2 regions of the Dyella terrae genome follow, and region 2 is predicted to be linked to the other one. Evidence: riboswitches for the same ligand, from Rfam matches in the RefSeq annotation. Region 2 holds a riboswitch; the other holds the start of a gene.
What was found. A riboswitch is a leader RNA that binds a small molecule or an ion and turns the genes downstream of it on or off. The one in region 2 is predicted to bind cobalamin.
Positions count from the first base shown of each region.

Region 1: linked by a shared signal. The riboswitch ahead of btuB (TonB-dependent vitamin B12 receptor) and the one ahead of metE (5-methyltetrahydropteroyltriglutamate--homocysteine S-methyltransferase) in region 2 are both predicted to bind cobalamin.

Region 1 is NZ_CP089414.1:4,417,010-4,424,632, reverse strand. Features, by position in the region: gene btuB (TonB-dependent vitamin B12 receptor) at 1-1,636, opposite strand, end outside; cobalamin riboswitch at 1,666-1,901, opposite strand; gene clpB (ATP-dependent chaperone ClpB) at 3,016-5,598, opposite strand; gene otsB (trehalose-phosphatase) at 5,799-6,602, shown strand; gene DYST_RS19400 (glycoside hydrolase family 15 protein) at 6,574-7,623, shown strand, end outside.
Region 2 is NZ_CP089414.1:2,567,911-2,575,533, forward strand. Features, by position in the region: partial or broken gene DYST_RS11115 (AMP nucleosidase) at 1-347, opposite strand, end outside; gene DYST_RS11120 (DegV family protein) at 932-1,876, shown strand; gene DYST_RS11125 (DUF4124 domain-containing protein) at 1,896-2,531, shown strand; gene DYST_RS11130 (SDR family oxidoreductase) at 3,168-3,950, opposite strand; gene DYST_RS11135 (ABC transporter ATP-binding protein) at 4,304-5,125, shown strand; cobalamin riboswitch at 5,185-5,418, shown strand; gene metE (5-methyltetrahydropteroyltriglutamate--homocysteine S-methyltransferase) at 5,626-7,623, shown strand, end outside.

The DNA of each region.
Region 1 (7,623 bases), 1.8 Mb from region 2:
ATTCATCACGCGGATCCAGCCAAGTGGCCGTACCCGTCACCAGCCAGCCGGCGACATGGCCGCTCACCAGGCCTTCCGCGCCACGGATACGTGCTTTGTCCACGTTGGCTGCCGCCTGGGTAGCAGCGTCGTAGGTGATGAGATTGTTCACGTTGTTGCGGAACGCATTCAACGACCAGTAACCCCAGCCGTAGCTACCGCGCAGACCGAGCTCAATGTTGTGCGCCGTTTCCGGCTTGAGGTCCGGGTTGCCGTAATACGGGTAGTACAGGTCATTGAAGGTCGGCGCCTTGAACGCCGTGCCGTAGCTGGCGGTGAGGCGCAGGGTCTGGGTGAAGTCCCAACCCCACAGCAGGCTGCCGGTGTTCTTGCTGCCGAACTGACTGTTGTCGTCGTGGCGCACGCTGGCCTGCACCGACTGGCTGCCGAAGGTCTGCTGCCACTGCGCGAACACGCCGCGGTTGATGCGGCTGTCGATTGGAGCCTGCGTGAATGGGTTGATGTAACCCGCCGTGCTGTCCACCTGATCGCGCTGCCAGTCGAAGCCCGTGCTGAGCAGGCCGCCCCAGAAGCCAATGTCCGCCTGCGCTGTGCCGAGGTCGCGATGCGTGTCGAAGCGACTGACGTACGCACCCTGGAGATAATCCTTCTCGAAATCGTCGCTGGTGCCGAGGCTGAGCGTCAGCTTGACGTTGCTGGCCGGGCGATAGTGCACGCGGCCACCCACCACCTGCGTGGCGCTCTTGTCGGAGTCGGTGTAATTGCCGTCATACCAATTGTGACCTTCGCTGCGGAACAGGCGCACGTCCGCATCCCACTGCTCATCGAACTTGTAACCACCCTGCAGAGTCAGCGCGGTATTGCGATAGCCGTCCTTGTCCGGCTGGTCGGCGAAGCACGCAGCGCCCACTTCGGCCGCACCGATACGGCACGAATTGATGCCGTGGGTCTGGTCGTGCGACACCTCCAGCGAATACCAGCCATCGCCGCTCTTACCAGCGAAACCCGCCGAACCGTTGAGGTCACGGTAGCTGCCTATGCCCAGGCTGAAGGACGGCACGAAAGCACCTTCCGGGCGACGGGTGAAGATCTGGATCACGCCGCCGATCGCTTCCGAGCCGTAAAGACTGGAGAACGGGCCGCGCACGATTTCGATGCGCTCGATCTGATCGACTGGAATGTCCTGCAGCGCCGCCTGGCCCAGTGTGGCCGAGCCGATCTTGACGCCGTCGATCATCACCAGCACGTGGTCCGCCTCGGTACCACGCAGGAACGCACTGGTGGACTTGCCCGGGCCACCGTTGTTGGCGATCTGCATGCCCGGCGTACCGCGCAGCAAGTCGCCCAGCGACGCCGGCTGCAGACGCTCGATATCGGCGCGATCAATCACAGTGACGGCCGACAGTGTCTGGTTTTGGGTCTGTTCGGTGCGCGTAGCGGTGACAACGACGCCGTCCAGGTTGGTCGTGTCGTCAGCGAACGCAGGAAAAATGACGCTCAACAGCGCCGTCGCCAGCACGGAACGACGGATCGTGGAAATTCGGATGGCCAAAACACAGCTCCTCAACCGCGCCTGCCCGCGCGGATTGCATGAAAAAAAGAGCAGGCGGAAGAAGGCTAGGCACCCGTGCAGCATGCACGGCTCCCCAACATGGCCCACCGCCAGTCTGGTCATACCTCGAGGCCGGTCTCCGGGCTCGCGGGTGAAGACATGTGTCTTCCAGAACGACGCCTTCCCATGCGCTCGGCACAGTGGCTTCCTGTCGCTCCGTCGATCCCCTGGATCGCACTCGCCTACCGTTGCGGGGGCAGCTCCGGAATAGGCACTTTGGCGCCGCACCGGATTCCCGTTTCAACTATCGGCTGGTTGGCCGATGGTCACCTCAGGCGGGGCGAATGGTAGCAGACGGGGGAAGGTGGGGACTGTGCTGGAGGTTGGTGGTGTTGTCGCTGGTCTTCGGATGGGGGGGATGGATGGCTGTGGCATTGCGGGATGGGGGAGCTGGAGCTGGTCTCGCTGCGTTGTTGAGGTCGTCGCTTGGGCAGGCTGGGAGTGCGCATAGCGCCTCAGTTCTGCTCCCTCTCCCTTTTGGGGTGAGGGGTGGGTGCTCGCTTCGACGTTTCGTTTATGCCGTCATCCCTGCGAAGGCAGGGATCCAGTGTCGTCAGTGGTCGGCTGTCGCCTCGTGCGTAACCGCGATCTGGCCGCTTACGCAGCGGGCGTTTCGATCGTCTGCCGAGGACGCGAAGCTAGTCCCGTGGGACGCTCGAGTCACTTTTCTTTGTTGGCCCAAAGAAAAGTAACCCAAAGAAATGGCCTGACAGGCCAACGCCCGCAGCATGTCGACGGGATAAGCCCGAACGCGTGGGCGCGCTTCGCAACGCACCGTCGCGGAGAGGACTTAAAGCAGGCTTCGCTACGCTTCCCGACCGCTATGGAGAACTCGCCACGTAACGGCATCGTCTTTCTCTTCTGCCTTGGCTTTCAGCACTAGAACAGGCGCAACGCGACCTGCGAGTGCGATGTGCAGCTCCGCTGCACGAGCCTTCGGCTCGGCGCTTTTGACCTTCGGGCCCCCTGTGCGGCGGTGAGGGGTGGACGAGAAGGCCCGCAGGGGGGATCGGCACGGATGCCGATCCCTTTTCGCCAGGGCAGGAGGCCCTGTCGAAAAGCCCGGCCACCCCTCACGGACTGGCCGGCTTCACCGGCCAGCGCCAAGTGGGGGTGCCCTTTCTTCGGGTTACTTTTCTTTGGGCAAGCAAAGAAAAGTGACTCGGCCTCCGGTAGGAGGGCGAAAGCCCGCCGCAGGCGAGCCAGGTCGCGACAACCAAGCGATACAGAAACTGGATCCCGGCCTGCGCCGGGATGACGATTTCATCGAAACCATAAGGCGGGCACCCAACCCTCTCCCCGAAGGGGAGAGGGAGCAGAGTCTCGCGAGATCGACACCAACCCAGAAAAAGAAAACGCCCGCCCTGCATCCACAGAACGGGCGCCATGTTTAAACCCCAACGTTACTGCTTGCGGAACGTCAAATGCCCCTGCTCCGCATCCACCACAATCGTCGCACCAGCAACAAACTTCCCTTCCAGAATCTCCCTCGCCAGCGGATTCTCCAACTGCTGCTGGATCGCCCGCTTCAACGGACGTGCACCGTACACAGGATCGAAGCCCACATTGGCCAGCACGTCCAGCGCCTTCTCGCTGATCTCCATGCGCAGCTCGCGCTCAGCCAAGCGCTTCTCCAGGTAGGTGAGCTGGATCAGGGCGATCTTGCGGATCTGTTTCTTCTCCAGCGGGCGGAACACCACCAACTCGTCGAGGCGATTGATGAACTCCGGACGGAAGTGCGCTTGCACCACGCCCAACACCGCCGCCTTCATCTGCAGGTAATCGGCTTCCGAATCGCCCGAGTGCTCCTGGATCATCTGCGAGCCAAGGTTCGAGGTCATCACGATCACGGTGTTGCGGAAGTCCACCGTGCGCCCCTGGCCGTCGGTAAGCCGGCCGTCGTCGAGCACTTGCAGCAGGATATTGAATACGTCCGGGTGCGCTTTCTCCACCTCGTCCAGCAGGATCACGCTGTACGGACGGCGACGCACCGCCTCAGTGAGGTAGCCGCCCTCCTCGTAACCCACGTAGCCCGGAGGTGCGCCGATCAGGCGGCTCACGGAATGCTTCTCCATAAACTCACTCATGTCGATGCGCACCATCGCATCCTGCGTGTCGAACATGAATTCGGCGAGCGCCTTGCATAGCTCCGTCTTACCCACGCCGGTGGGGCCGAGGAACAGGAACGAGCCGTTGGGACGATTGGGATCGGACAGGCCCGCACGCGCACGACGGATCGCATCGGACACCGCACGCACCGCTTCGTCCTGACCGACCACGCGCTTGTGCAGCGCGTCTTCCATGTGCAGCAGCTTGTCGCGCTCGCCTTCCAGCATCTTATTGACGGGAATGCCTGTCCAGCGCGACACCACCTCGGCAATTTCTTCCTCGGTGACGCGATCCTGCACGAGTTTGAAGTCCTGCTTCTCGGCGGCCTGCGCGGCGGCGAGCTGCTTCTCCAGTTCCGGCAGCTTGCCGTACTGGATCTCACTCATCTTGGCGTAGTCCTGGTGACGCTGCGCGGATTCCAGCTCCACGCGGGCGGCCTCGATCTGCTCCTTTACCTTGGTCGCGCCCTGCAGCGCAGCCTTTTCGGACTTCCAGATCTCGTTGAGGTCGGAGAACTCCCGCTCCAGTTTCTGGATGTCCGTATCGAGATCGGCAAGGCGCTTCTTCGACGCGTCGTCGGTTTCCTTCTTCAGCATTTCGCGCTGGATCTTCAGCTGGATCAGGCGGCGCTCCAGGCGGTCAAGCTCTTCGGGCTTGGAGTCGATCTCCATGCGGATGCGTGACGCCGCCTCGTCCATCAGGTCGATGGCCTTGTCCGGCAGCTGGCGATCAGGGATGTAGCGATTGGACAGCGTGGCCGCGGCAACGATGGCAGGATCGGTGATCTCCACGCCGTGGTGCACGGCGTAGCGCTCCTTCAGGCCGCGCAGAATGGCGATAGTGTCTTCCACGCTGGGCTCGCCCACGTAGACCTTCTGGAAGCGGCGCTCCAGCGCGGCGTCCTTCTCGATGTACTTGCGGTATTCGTCGAGCGTGGTGGCGCCAATGCAATGCAGTTCACCACGCGCGAGCGCAGGCTTGAGCATGTTGCCTGCATCCATCGCACCATCGGCCTTGCCCGCACCAACCATGGTGTGCAGCTCGTCGATGAACAGGATGATCTGGCCTTCGCTCTTGGATAGATCGTTGAGCACCGCCTTGAGGCGTTCCTCGAATTCACCACGGAACTTGGCGCCAGCGATCAGCGCGCCCATATCGAGTGCCAGCACGCGACGATCGCGCAGGCCTTCGGGTACCTCGCCCTTGATGATGCGCTGCGCCAGCCCTTCGACAATCGCTGTCTTGCCCACGCCCGGCTCGCCGATCAGCACGGGGTTGTTCTTGGTGCGACGCTGCAGCACCTGAATCGTGCGGCGGATTTCCTCGTCGCGACCAATCACCGGATCGAGCTTGCCGCTCTCCGCGCGCGCTGTCAGGTCGACGCAGTATTTCTCCAGCGCCTGACGCTGGTCTTCGGCGTTTTCGCTCTGCACTTTTTCGCCACCTCGAATCTTCTCGATGGCGGTCTCGACGTTTGCCTTGGTCGCGCCAGCGGCCTTGAGCGCGGCGCCTAGCTCGCCCTTGTCTTCCACCGCCGCCAACACGAACAGTTCGCTGGCAATGAACTGGTCGCCCCGCTGCTGCGCCAACTTGTCGGTAAGGTTGAGCAAACGCGTCAGCTCGTTGCCGACGTGCACATTGCCCTCCTGCCCGCTGACGCGCGGCAGGCGATCCACCATTTCGTTCACGCGCTGGCGTAGCGCTGGCACGTTGACGTGCGCCTGCGTCAGCAACGGTGCCGTTGAACCACCTTGCTGGTCGAGCAATGCGGCCATGACATGCACCGGTTCAAGCATGTTGTTGTCGCGTCCGACAGCAAGCGATTGGGCGTCGGCCAACGCCTGCTGAAAACGCGACGTGAGTTTGTCCATCCTCATGGGATTTCCCCTCGATCAATAGGATCTGGCGGCCCCGCCGCCACTGGGCAAAGAGATGCGGCTCGCCCGCGCATGATTCAAGCCACGTCAACGTCAGGTGTACGTCGTTTCTTCAGTCGTTGTTGGGCACATCCATAGCTTGCCTTCACATTCGCCTTGATAGGCTGCTGCACGTGCCATCCCTCGTGCCCTTAGCCGCCATGTCCGCCCAACCGCCCCTCCCGGCTCCGCCCCTGCCAGGCGTGGATGATCGCTGGGCATTGTTTCTCGATGTCGACGGTACGCTGCTCGACTTTGTCGACCATCCCGACCAGGTCTGCGTGCATTCGCGCCTGCGTGAACTCATCGAAGACCTCTACGGCGCGCTCGATGGCGCGCTGGCCTTGGTGAGCGGTCGCAGCCTGGACGATCTGGACGATCTGTTTGGCCATCCGCCCTGGGCCATGGCCGGCTTGCATGGCCTGGAACTGCGGGGCGCCGACGGTCGCTATCGCGGCGTGCACATTGGCGCCAGCCGTCGCTCGTTGGTGCGGGACATCGCCGGCACCGTTGCCGCTGCCCTGCCCGGCGTCATGATGGAAGACAAGGGCATGGCGGTCGCCCTGCATTGCCGCACGTCGCCGCAGTTGTTCGAACGTCTGCGTGAACAGGTGCAAGGCGTGCTGCCGTCGTTGGCCGGCTATGAAATGCAGCCGGGCAACATGGTGATCGAGCTGAAGCCCGAAGGCATGGACAAGGGTTCGGCCGTCGCCGCCCTGATGTCTGCGTGGCCGTTCCGCGAGCGCCAGCCCGTGTATGTCGGCGACGACCTGACGGATGAGCATGGTTTTGCCATGGCCAATCTCGAGGGCGGACTGAGCATTCGCGTGGGTTCCCGCGAACCGAGCCTTGCCCGCTATTCCCTGTCGGACCCCGCTGCTGCGCGGGCCTGGCTCTTCCGCGTGCTGCACGCGCTCAAGCATGGAGCACTCTCACATGCCCACTCCTCAGGAGGAAAGCACTGACACCCTGTCCAGTCTGGAACTGGGTGTCATCGGCAACGGCAGCGTTGCCGCGCTAATCGACGGGCGCGGTCGCATCGTCTGGTGTTGCCTGCCGCGCTTCGACGGCGACGCGAGCTTCTGCGCGCTGTTGTCGCCACAACGTGAAGGTGGCGACTGGACGATCGAGCTGGAAGATCTCGACCGCTCGGAGCAACACTACATGCCGAACACCGCCGTACTGGTGACACGCCTGTACGACCAACATGGTGCAGGCGTGGAGATCGTGGATTACATGCCCCGTTTTCGTTCGCGCGGGCGCTTCTACCATCCCGTGCTAGTGGCGCGCCGCGTAAGGCCTATCGGCGGTTCGCCGCGTATCCGCGTGCTGCTGCGACCGCTCTGCAAGTACGGCAGTGATGAGCCGCAGACAACATCCGGCAGCAACCACATCCGCTTCCTGCTCGATGGCGTCGTACAGCGCCTGACCAGCGATGTGGCGTCCATCATGATCGAACGCGGACTGCCATTCTTCCTGGAAAAGCCGGCGCATTTCGTCTTCGGCCCCGATGAAACCCTCACGCACAGCCCGGCGGATTTCATCCACCACACGCTGGAACGCACGCTGGCTTACTGGCGCGAATGGGTGCGCAACCTTTCGGTGCCCTACGAATGGCAGGAACCGATCATCCGCGCCGCCATCACGCTGAAGCTATGCCAGTACGAAGCGACCGGCGCCATCGTCGCCGCGCTCACCACCTCCATCCCCGAGTCGGCAGGTTCCGGGCGCAACTGGGACTACCGCTACTGCTGGCTCCGCGACGCCGCCTTCACCGTGCGTGCACTCAACCGGCTGGGTGCGACCCGCAGCATGGAGGAGTACATCCGCTACGTCTTCAACCTGGTCGCCTCCGACGGCGACAACGAAATCGGCCCCGTGTTCGGTATCACCTTCGAGCACGAACTGCCGGAAACCCAGGTCGACAGCCTGGCCGGCTATCGCGGCATGGGGCCGGTGCGCGTGGGCAACGACGCGTGGCGCCAA
Region 2 (7,623 bases):
GCGGATGGCGGCGATCGGCAACACCAGGTCGCCGATGGCGTTCTTCTTCTTGAGCCCCCCCCGCATTTACCCAGGAAGACTGCAGCCTTGGGATGGATGGCGCTCAGCAGATCCATCACGGTCGCCGCATTGGGGCTGCCCATGCCGAAATTGATCAGGGTGATGCCGTCGGCGGTGGCGTTGGGCATGGGACGGTCCCGCCCCTGCACTTCCACCCCATGCCATTCGGCGAAGAGGTCCACGTAGTGTCCGAAATTCGTCAGCAGAATATGCTGGCCGAACTGCTCCACAGGCGTGCCGGTATAGCGCGGCAGCCAGTTGGAGACGATCTCCTGCTTGTCCTTCATTGAGACCCCATGAGGTCAGCGCAACAAAAGGCTTTGTTGCGCGTTACCGGCGACGCCACGCCGGCACGATGCCAGATATGTCTTCCCATAATAGCGGGTGAGCGACTTGTTCTGGATGGGTTTGACGACAAATTCCGGATCGGGACCGGTCATGCACCACCGTGACCCACGTCTACCGCCATCCCTTCGGGCCGGTGCGCCAACGACATGGACAACAACGAAGTCATCCGCGAGTACGAGCCACACCTTACTTATATGTCTATCCATATGGACTGCTGTTTGCGAGGTCATTGGTTGCATCGGTAACTGCCTGGGGGGTCTCGCATCAAGCGCAAAGCCACCCCGTCGAACCAACCAACGTTTGCCGGAGAGAGCCAAGGTGCCCAATAAGATCCGTCGACCCGCGCGAGGCGGTGCCCCTTCTAAACCACGGAAGCACATCTCTGGCGGCACCTCCCCAGCCCAATCGCGATTTCCATGGCGCGGCGAAACCCATGGCATCATGAGCCAAGGGGTGGGGTCGGCACGTGCAGGGGTGCGTGTTATGTTGCCCTTGCTCGTTACCGGACTGGGGAGTCTTCAATATGCGGATGGGTCTGGCCATCGATGCAGCCTGTGATTTGCCACAGGCATTCCTGCAAGAACACAACATCGCGGTGATGCCCATCACCATCCATGTCGACGACGAAGTCTTCATGGACAACCGCAACCAGGTCGAGCTGCACCGCTTCCTGGATCGCAACCTTGGTAACCGGAGCCATTCGGCCGAGACCATCCCCTGCTCCGTCGAAGACGTGCAAAAGCTATTCCTTGAGAAACTGGTGCTCGAGCAGGATTGTGTGTTCTGCCTCACCATCACCGCCACGCGCAGCGCCATCAATGAGCATGTGATCAAGGCGAGCTTTGCGGTACTCAAGCACTACCGAGAAGTGCGCGAGAAGAACAACCTCTCGGGTCCGTTCCTGATGCGCGTCATCGATACCCGCACACTCTTTGCGGGTTCAGGGCCGGCTATCGTCGAAGCCACGCGCCTGATCCAGGCGGGCGAACAACCCGCAGCCATCCGCGAACGCCTCACCTATGTAGCCAACAACTCGTACGGCTACATGCTGCCGCGTGACCTCTACTACCTGCGTGCCCGCGCCAAGAAGAAAGGCGACCGCAGCGTGGGCCTGCTCAGCGCCATGCTTGGCTCAGCGCTGGACATCAAGCCGTTGCTGCGCGGCTATCGCGGCGAAACAGGCCCGGTCGGTAAGGTGCGTGGCTTCGAGCACGGTGCGGAAACACTCTTCAACTACGCCGCGCAACGCGTCCACGCCGGCCTGTTGGTGCCCGCGGTATGCGTGAGCTACGGCGGCGATCTGGCTGAACTGGCCAAGCTGCCCGGTTATGCAGAATTGCGCACGGCGTGCGAAGAGTGCGGCGTGGATTTGATGGAAGCGCCGATGAGTATCACCGGCATGGTCAATGTGGGCGAAGGTGCGGTGACGCTCGGCTTCGCCGCTGAAGAACACGTCGCCGAGTTCTGAGACTGCCGGGAGGATAGGCATGATCCGCCTGTGCTTTCTCGCTTCGCTCCTGCTGCTGAGCCTGCCCGCGGTCGCGGGCACGGCCTACCAATGCACTGACGCCAGCGGCAAGGTGTCGTTCCAGGACAAGCCCTGCCAAAGTCAGCAGCGCCAACAAGTGCTGCAACTAAACGACACCCCAGCCTACACGCCCGCCCGGCCCGAGACCGTCCCTGCGCCCGAAACCGACATGGCACCTCCGCCACCACTACCGCCACCGCCGATCGAGTCGTCGTTGCCCGTTCTATATGCATGTGTACGCGCAACCGACGGCAAGACGTATACCAGCGAGAATGGTGATCCCCAGCCCTATCAGGTGCCCTACGGCATTCTCGGCGCCGCGCAACTGCCTCTTTCGCAGGCCTATGGTGGACCAGGCGCCGCCGGCGCATCCGCTCCCGAGCTCAACCGCGGACGCGTTACGCCCGGACTCATCGCCAACTACTACGTCTGGGTACAGGACCAGTGCCGCCCATTGACGCGAGCCGAAACCTGCCGCTCCCTACGTGATGCGTACGACGACATCGAGAGCAAGCTCAGGCGCGCATTCAAGAGTGATCAGCCTCCGTTGGAGCAGCGCGAGCAGGAGTTGCGCGGGCAACTTCGCGGCTGTTGATTCACGACTGCTCACTTTTTGCGCAATGTCATGCAAGTCTATGCTGCACAAGGCCAATGACGGCTTGTCCACAGGCTTGCCACCAGGGTTTCCCCAAACGCTGTGGAAAACGCAGTCACACGAGCTGCTGCAGATCTGCGCATGATGATGAAAGCTTTGCTACGACATGGACTTGCATCGCCTATCCACAGGCTTACCCAGGTCCCATCCACATTTACTGTGGAAAAGGCCGCGCCAAGCCTGGCGCAAAAATGCGCACGAAGATGAAAATCTCGTACCGGCGCGCACTTACGTCAACTGTCCACAGGCTTGCCCATAGGCCATCCACACAAGCTGTGGAAATCCACGCGTCAGCACTGCTGCAAAAGTACGCACGATGGTAAAAATCTCGCGCTGTCACGCACTTGCGTCGACTATCCACAGGCTTGCCAAGAGGCCATCCACATTCGTTGTGGAAAACCATCGGCCGCTGTCGATCTTTTGCGCATGATGATGAAACTTCAACCGTGGCGTGCACTTGCGCGGTCTATCCACAGGCTCGCCATGAGCCCATCCACATTCGCTGTGGAAAACGCGCGATCAGCGCCAGATTGTCTCGCCTTTTCGCCGCGTGACTAAGCCCACGCGGACGGCGAGTCAGAACCCGTAGTTGAGAAAACCCCCATCCACCGCCAGCACCTGGCCGGTGACATAGCTCGCCGCGGGCAGACAGAGAAAAGCGATGGCTGCGGCTACTTCCTCCGGCTCGCCAATGCGGCGCAGCGGCGTGCGGTCGAGTACTTCATCGAGGTACTCGTCGTCGGCAAGCGCCGGCTCGGAACGCTGCGTGCGGATATACCAGGGCGCTACCGCGTTGACACGGATGCCATCGGCCGCCCATTCCACCGCCAGATTGCGGGTGAGCTGATGGAGGGCGGCCTTGGTCATGCCATAGGGCGATCCCGTGCGCACATGCGTCACGCCTGAGACGGAACCCACATTCACGATGGCTGCGTTGGCGTGCTGCACGAGCTGCGGGTGCGCCAACCGGCACATCTCGAAGGCCGAGAACAGATTCTGCTCGAAGATCGCCCGGTACTCGTCCTCGTGATACGCCAGCGTCGGCGCGGGACGGTTGCCACCAGCGTTGTTCACCAGCAGGGAAAGCGGCGCACCGAGATCGGCGACCCAGTCGAACACGGCGAGGCGATCTTCCTGTTGTCCCAGGTCTGCACCGAACGCCAACACCTCGATGCCGGGGAAGTCGTCCAGCAACTCCACACGCACCTGTTCCAGGTAATCAGCATCGCGTGCCACCAGCAGCAGGTTGGCGCCGAGGCCGGCCAGCTCACGGGCAGTGGCGTAACCGATGCCCTTGCTGGCACCGGTGATCAGGGCGGTGTGTCCTTGCAGCTGCCAGGCATCGATGCGTGCGTTCATGCGTCGAGCTTAGAGCCTGTACACGTTCTGCGCCAAGCATGGCCCGCTACCATGCAGGTGTGACCTTCCACCGGAGAGGCCTTTCATGAAACGACTAGTCCCCCCTGCTTTGCCTGCTCTCCCTGACCGCCTGCTCCGGCAAAGCGCCCGCACCGGAGTCCGCTCCTGCCGCCGCCAGTACCGCGCGCGTCGCGACGCCGTGGGACGACATGAAGAAGGACGAGCAACGCGCGGCGGATGTGCAGAAGACCGTGGACGAACAGGCGAAGAAGCAGCAGCAACAGATAGAGGCAGCACAGCAGTAAATGTTCGGCACTTGGCAAATGGACGTCTGGACGTGCATCGTGTCCGGCATGAACGCCCATCACGACGAACTTGCCAACGCGCCACTGCTTGACATCGACGATGCCAGCGTGATGCGCGGTGACCGATTGATCCTCGATCGCTTCAGCCTACGCATTGGCGCTGGCCAGCACACCGCCATCCTCGGTGCCAACGGCGCGGGGAAGTCCACGCTGGTGCGCTTGATCACGCGCGAGCTGTACCCGCTCGCGCGGGAAGACGGCCGCGCTCCGGTGCGTGTATTCGGCCGCGATCGTTGGCATGTTTCCGATCTACGCGGGCTGCTCGGTATTGTGTCGCCCTCCCTGCAACACGACTGCACCACCGACGCGACGCTCGAAGTCTCCGAAGCCGTGCTGTCCAGCTTCTTCGCCGCGCAACGGCTGGGGCTCGACCATTACGTCACGCGGACCATGCGCGAGCGAGCGAACGAAGCACTGCATCAAGCCGGCGCCACGCATCTACTTGGGCGCACCATGGCCAGCCTGTCCACCGGTGAGGCGAGGCGTGTGCTCATTGCTCGCGCACTGGTGCATCAACCACGCGCCTTGCTGCTCGACGAACCCTGCGCGGGCCTGGACATGGCGAGCCGCCGGCGTTTCCTGGAGAACCTGCGCGGCCTTGCGCGTCAGGGCACCACGCTGCTGCTGGTGACGCACCACGTAGAAGAGATTCTCCCCGAGATCCAGCAGGTCGCCCTGCTCCGTGACGGACGCCTGCACAAACAAGGTGCCAAGCACGACGTGCTCACCGGCGCTCTGCTTTCCGAAACTTTTGGCATGCCCGTGTGTGTGGAACGCCACGGCGACTATTACAGCGCAGCGATCGCATAGGGCCGTCTGGCCGTCCAATCCCCCGCGGAAATCGCTTGACGCGCCCTGGCGCGCGGGCGTACTTTTGCGCCGTTGGTGGTTTTCATCCTTTCATCGCGATGAAAGGATGAAATTAAAAGGGAAGCCGGTGCGGCCCGTAAGGGCCAATTCCGGCGCTGCCCCGCAGCGGTGTGTGGAAACGACCTTCGCCATAAGCACTGGCCCTTGGGGCCGGGAAGCGGCGAACAGTAGGCGAAGCATTGATCTGCTTCATGTCCACGAGCCCGAAGACCTGCCCCGGCCAGAAGGCTCGCCCTTCTGTCAGACCTGGAGCTTCCGAGGGGAAGCGGCCGGATGTCGCGCCGTGGCCCGCGCCCACGGCGTGCGCCTCCGTGCCCGCCCGCGGCTGTTCCGGTTCGCCCGAGGGGGCGAAGGTCGCTGGCGTGGAAGTCGATGCTGTCCGCATCGCTTTGGCGCAGTTCCTTCGTTCCTCATTCATCACGAATCGAGGACACGCAAACATGACTACCGTTACCAACCTGGGCTTCCCCCGCATTGGCCCGCGGCGCGAGCTCAAGCATGCACTGGAGTCCTACTGGCGCGGCGAAACCACGTCGCAGCAGTTGGAAGAAGCTGCTTCGGCACTCAGGCAAAAGCACTGGACATTGCAGCGGGACGCCGGCGCCGACGTCGTTCCCTGCAACGACTTCTCGCTGTACGACCACGTGCTCGACACTGCCTTCCTGCTCGATGCCATTCCCGAGCGCTATCGCTCCCTGGTCGAGCGCGATGCGCACGCCGGCTACTTCGCGCTCGCGCGAGGATGGCAGCGCGACGGCATCGACCTGCATGCGCTGGAAATGACCAAATGGTTCGACACCAATTATCACTATCTGGTGCCGGAGCTCCACGCGGAACAGAGCTTCCGCCTTCGCGGCGATAAGCCAGTCGCGGAGTATCTGGAAGCCCGCGCGCAAGGCCTGGATGCTCGCCCCGTCCTGCTGGGACCGGTGAGCTTCCTGCTGCTCTCCAAGGCCGTGGATGGCAGCGATCGCCTTGCACTGCTGGAGCGCTTGCTGCCTGTCTATGCGGAACTGTTGGCGAAGCTCAAGCAGGCCGGCGCCGAATGGGTACAGATCGACGAGCCCTGCCTGGTGCTGGATCAGGATGGCGACGATCACGCGGCCTACCGTTCGGCGTACCACGCCCTGGCCACCGTGGAGCGCCCGAAATTACTGCTGGCGACGTACTTCGGTCCGCTCGGCGAGAATCTGCCTCTGGCTGCAGAGCTGCCGGTCGACGGCCTGCATATCGATCTCGTTCGCGCACCCGAGCAGCTCGATGCCGTGCTCGACGCACTGGGCGAGGAAAAGATCATCTCGCTCGGCCTCGTCGACGGACGCAACGTGTGGCGCGCCGACCTGGATCGCGCACTCCGCACATTCCGCCGTGCTCACGACCGCTTCGGTAAACGCGTGCAGATTGCACCGTCGTGTTCACTGCTACACGTACCGGTTGATGCCTCCGTTGAAAACGCGCTGCCCGCGGACCTCAAGTCATGGCTTGCCTTCGCGACGCAGAAGATCGGCGAACTTCGAGTACTGGCCGATGCTGTGAAGGGGCTAGTGCGCGCCTACACCACGCTGGACACCGCCCGCGAGCAACAGCTGGCCCGCCAGCAGTCCGAACGCGTGCATCGCGCCGCCGTGGCGGAGCGTGTGGCGGCCATCGACGCGGCCGACTTGTCGCGTCGTTCTCCGCATGCCGCGCGCAAGGCAGCGCAACAGCAGCACCTGCATCTCCCGCTGTTCCCCACCACGACCATCGGCTCGTTCCCGCAGACGCATGAGGTGCGCGAAGCCCGCGCTCAATTCAAGTCCCGCAAGCTTTCCATCGAGGAATACGAGGCCTTCCTCGAAGCCGAAACCGAGCGCTGCGTACGTTTCCAGGAAGACATCGGCCTGGACGTGCTCGTGCACGGCGAGTTCGAACGCAATGACATGGTGGAGTACTTCGGCGAGCAACTGGACGGCTTTGCCTTCACCAAGCTCGGCTGGGTGCAGAGCTACGGCTCACGCTGCGTAAAGCCGCCGATCATCTACGGCGACGTGCAACGACCAGCACCGATGACTGTCCGCTGGTCGCGCTATGCACAGTCGCTCACCAAGCGTGCAATGAAGGGCATGCTCACTGGCCCAGTGACGGTGCTGCAATGGTCATTCGTGCGCGATGACCAGCCGCGCTCCACCACCTGCCGCCAGATTGCCCTCGCGCTGCGCGACGAAGTACTCGACCTCGAGGCCGCCGGTATCCACGTCATCCAGATCGACGAACCGGCACTGCGCGAAGGCCTGCCCCTGCGCCGCAAGGATTGGAGTGAGTACCTCGCCTGGGCAGTGGAAAGCTTCCGCCTTACCGCATCAGGCGTGGAGGATGCCACGCAGATCCATACCCACATGTGCTACTCCGAGTTCAACGACATCATCGAAGCCGTGGCCGCCATGGACGCCGACGTGATC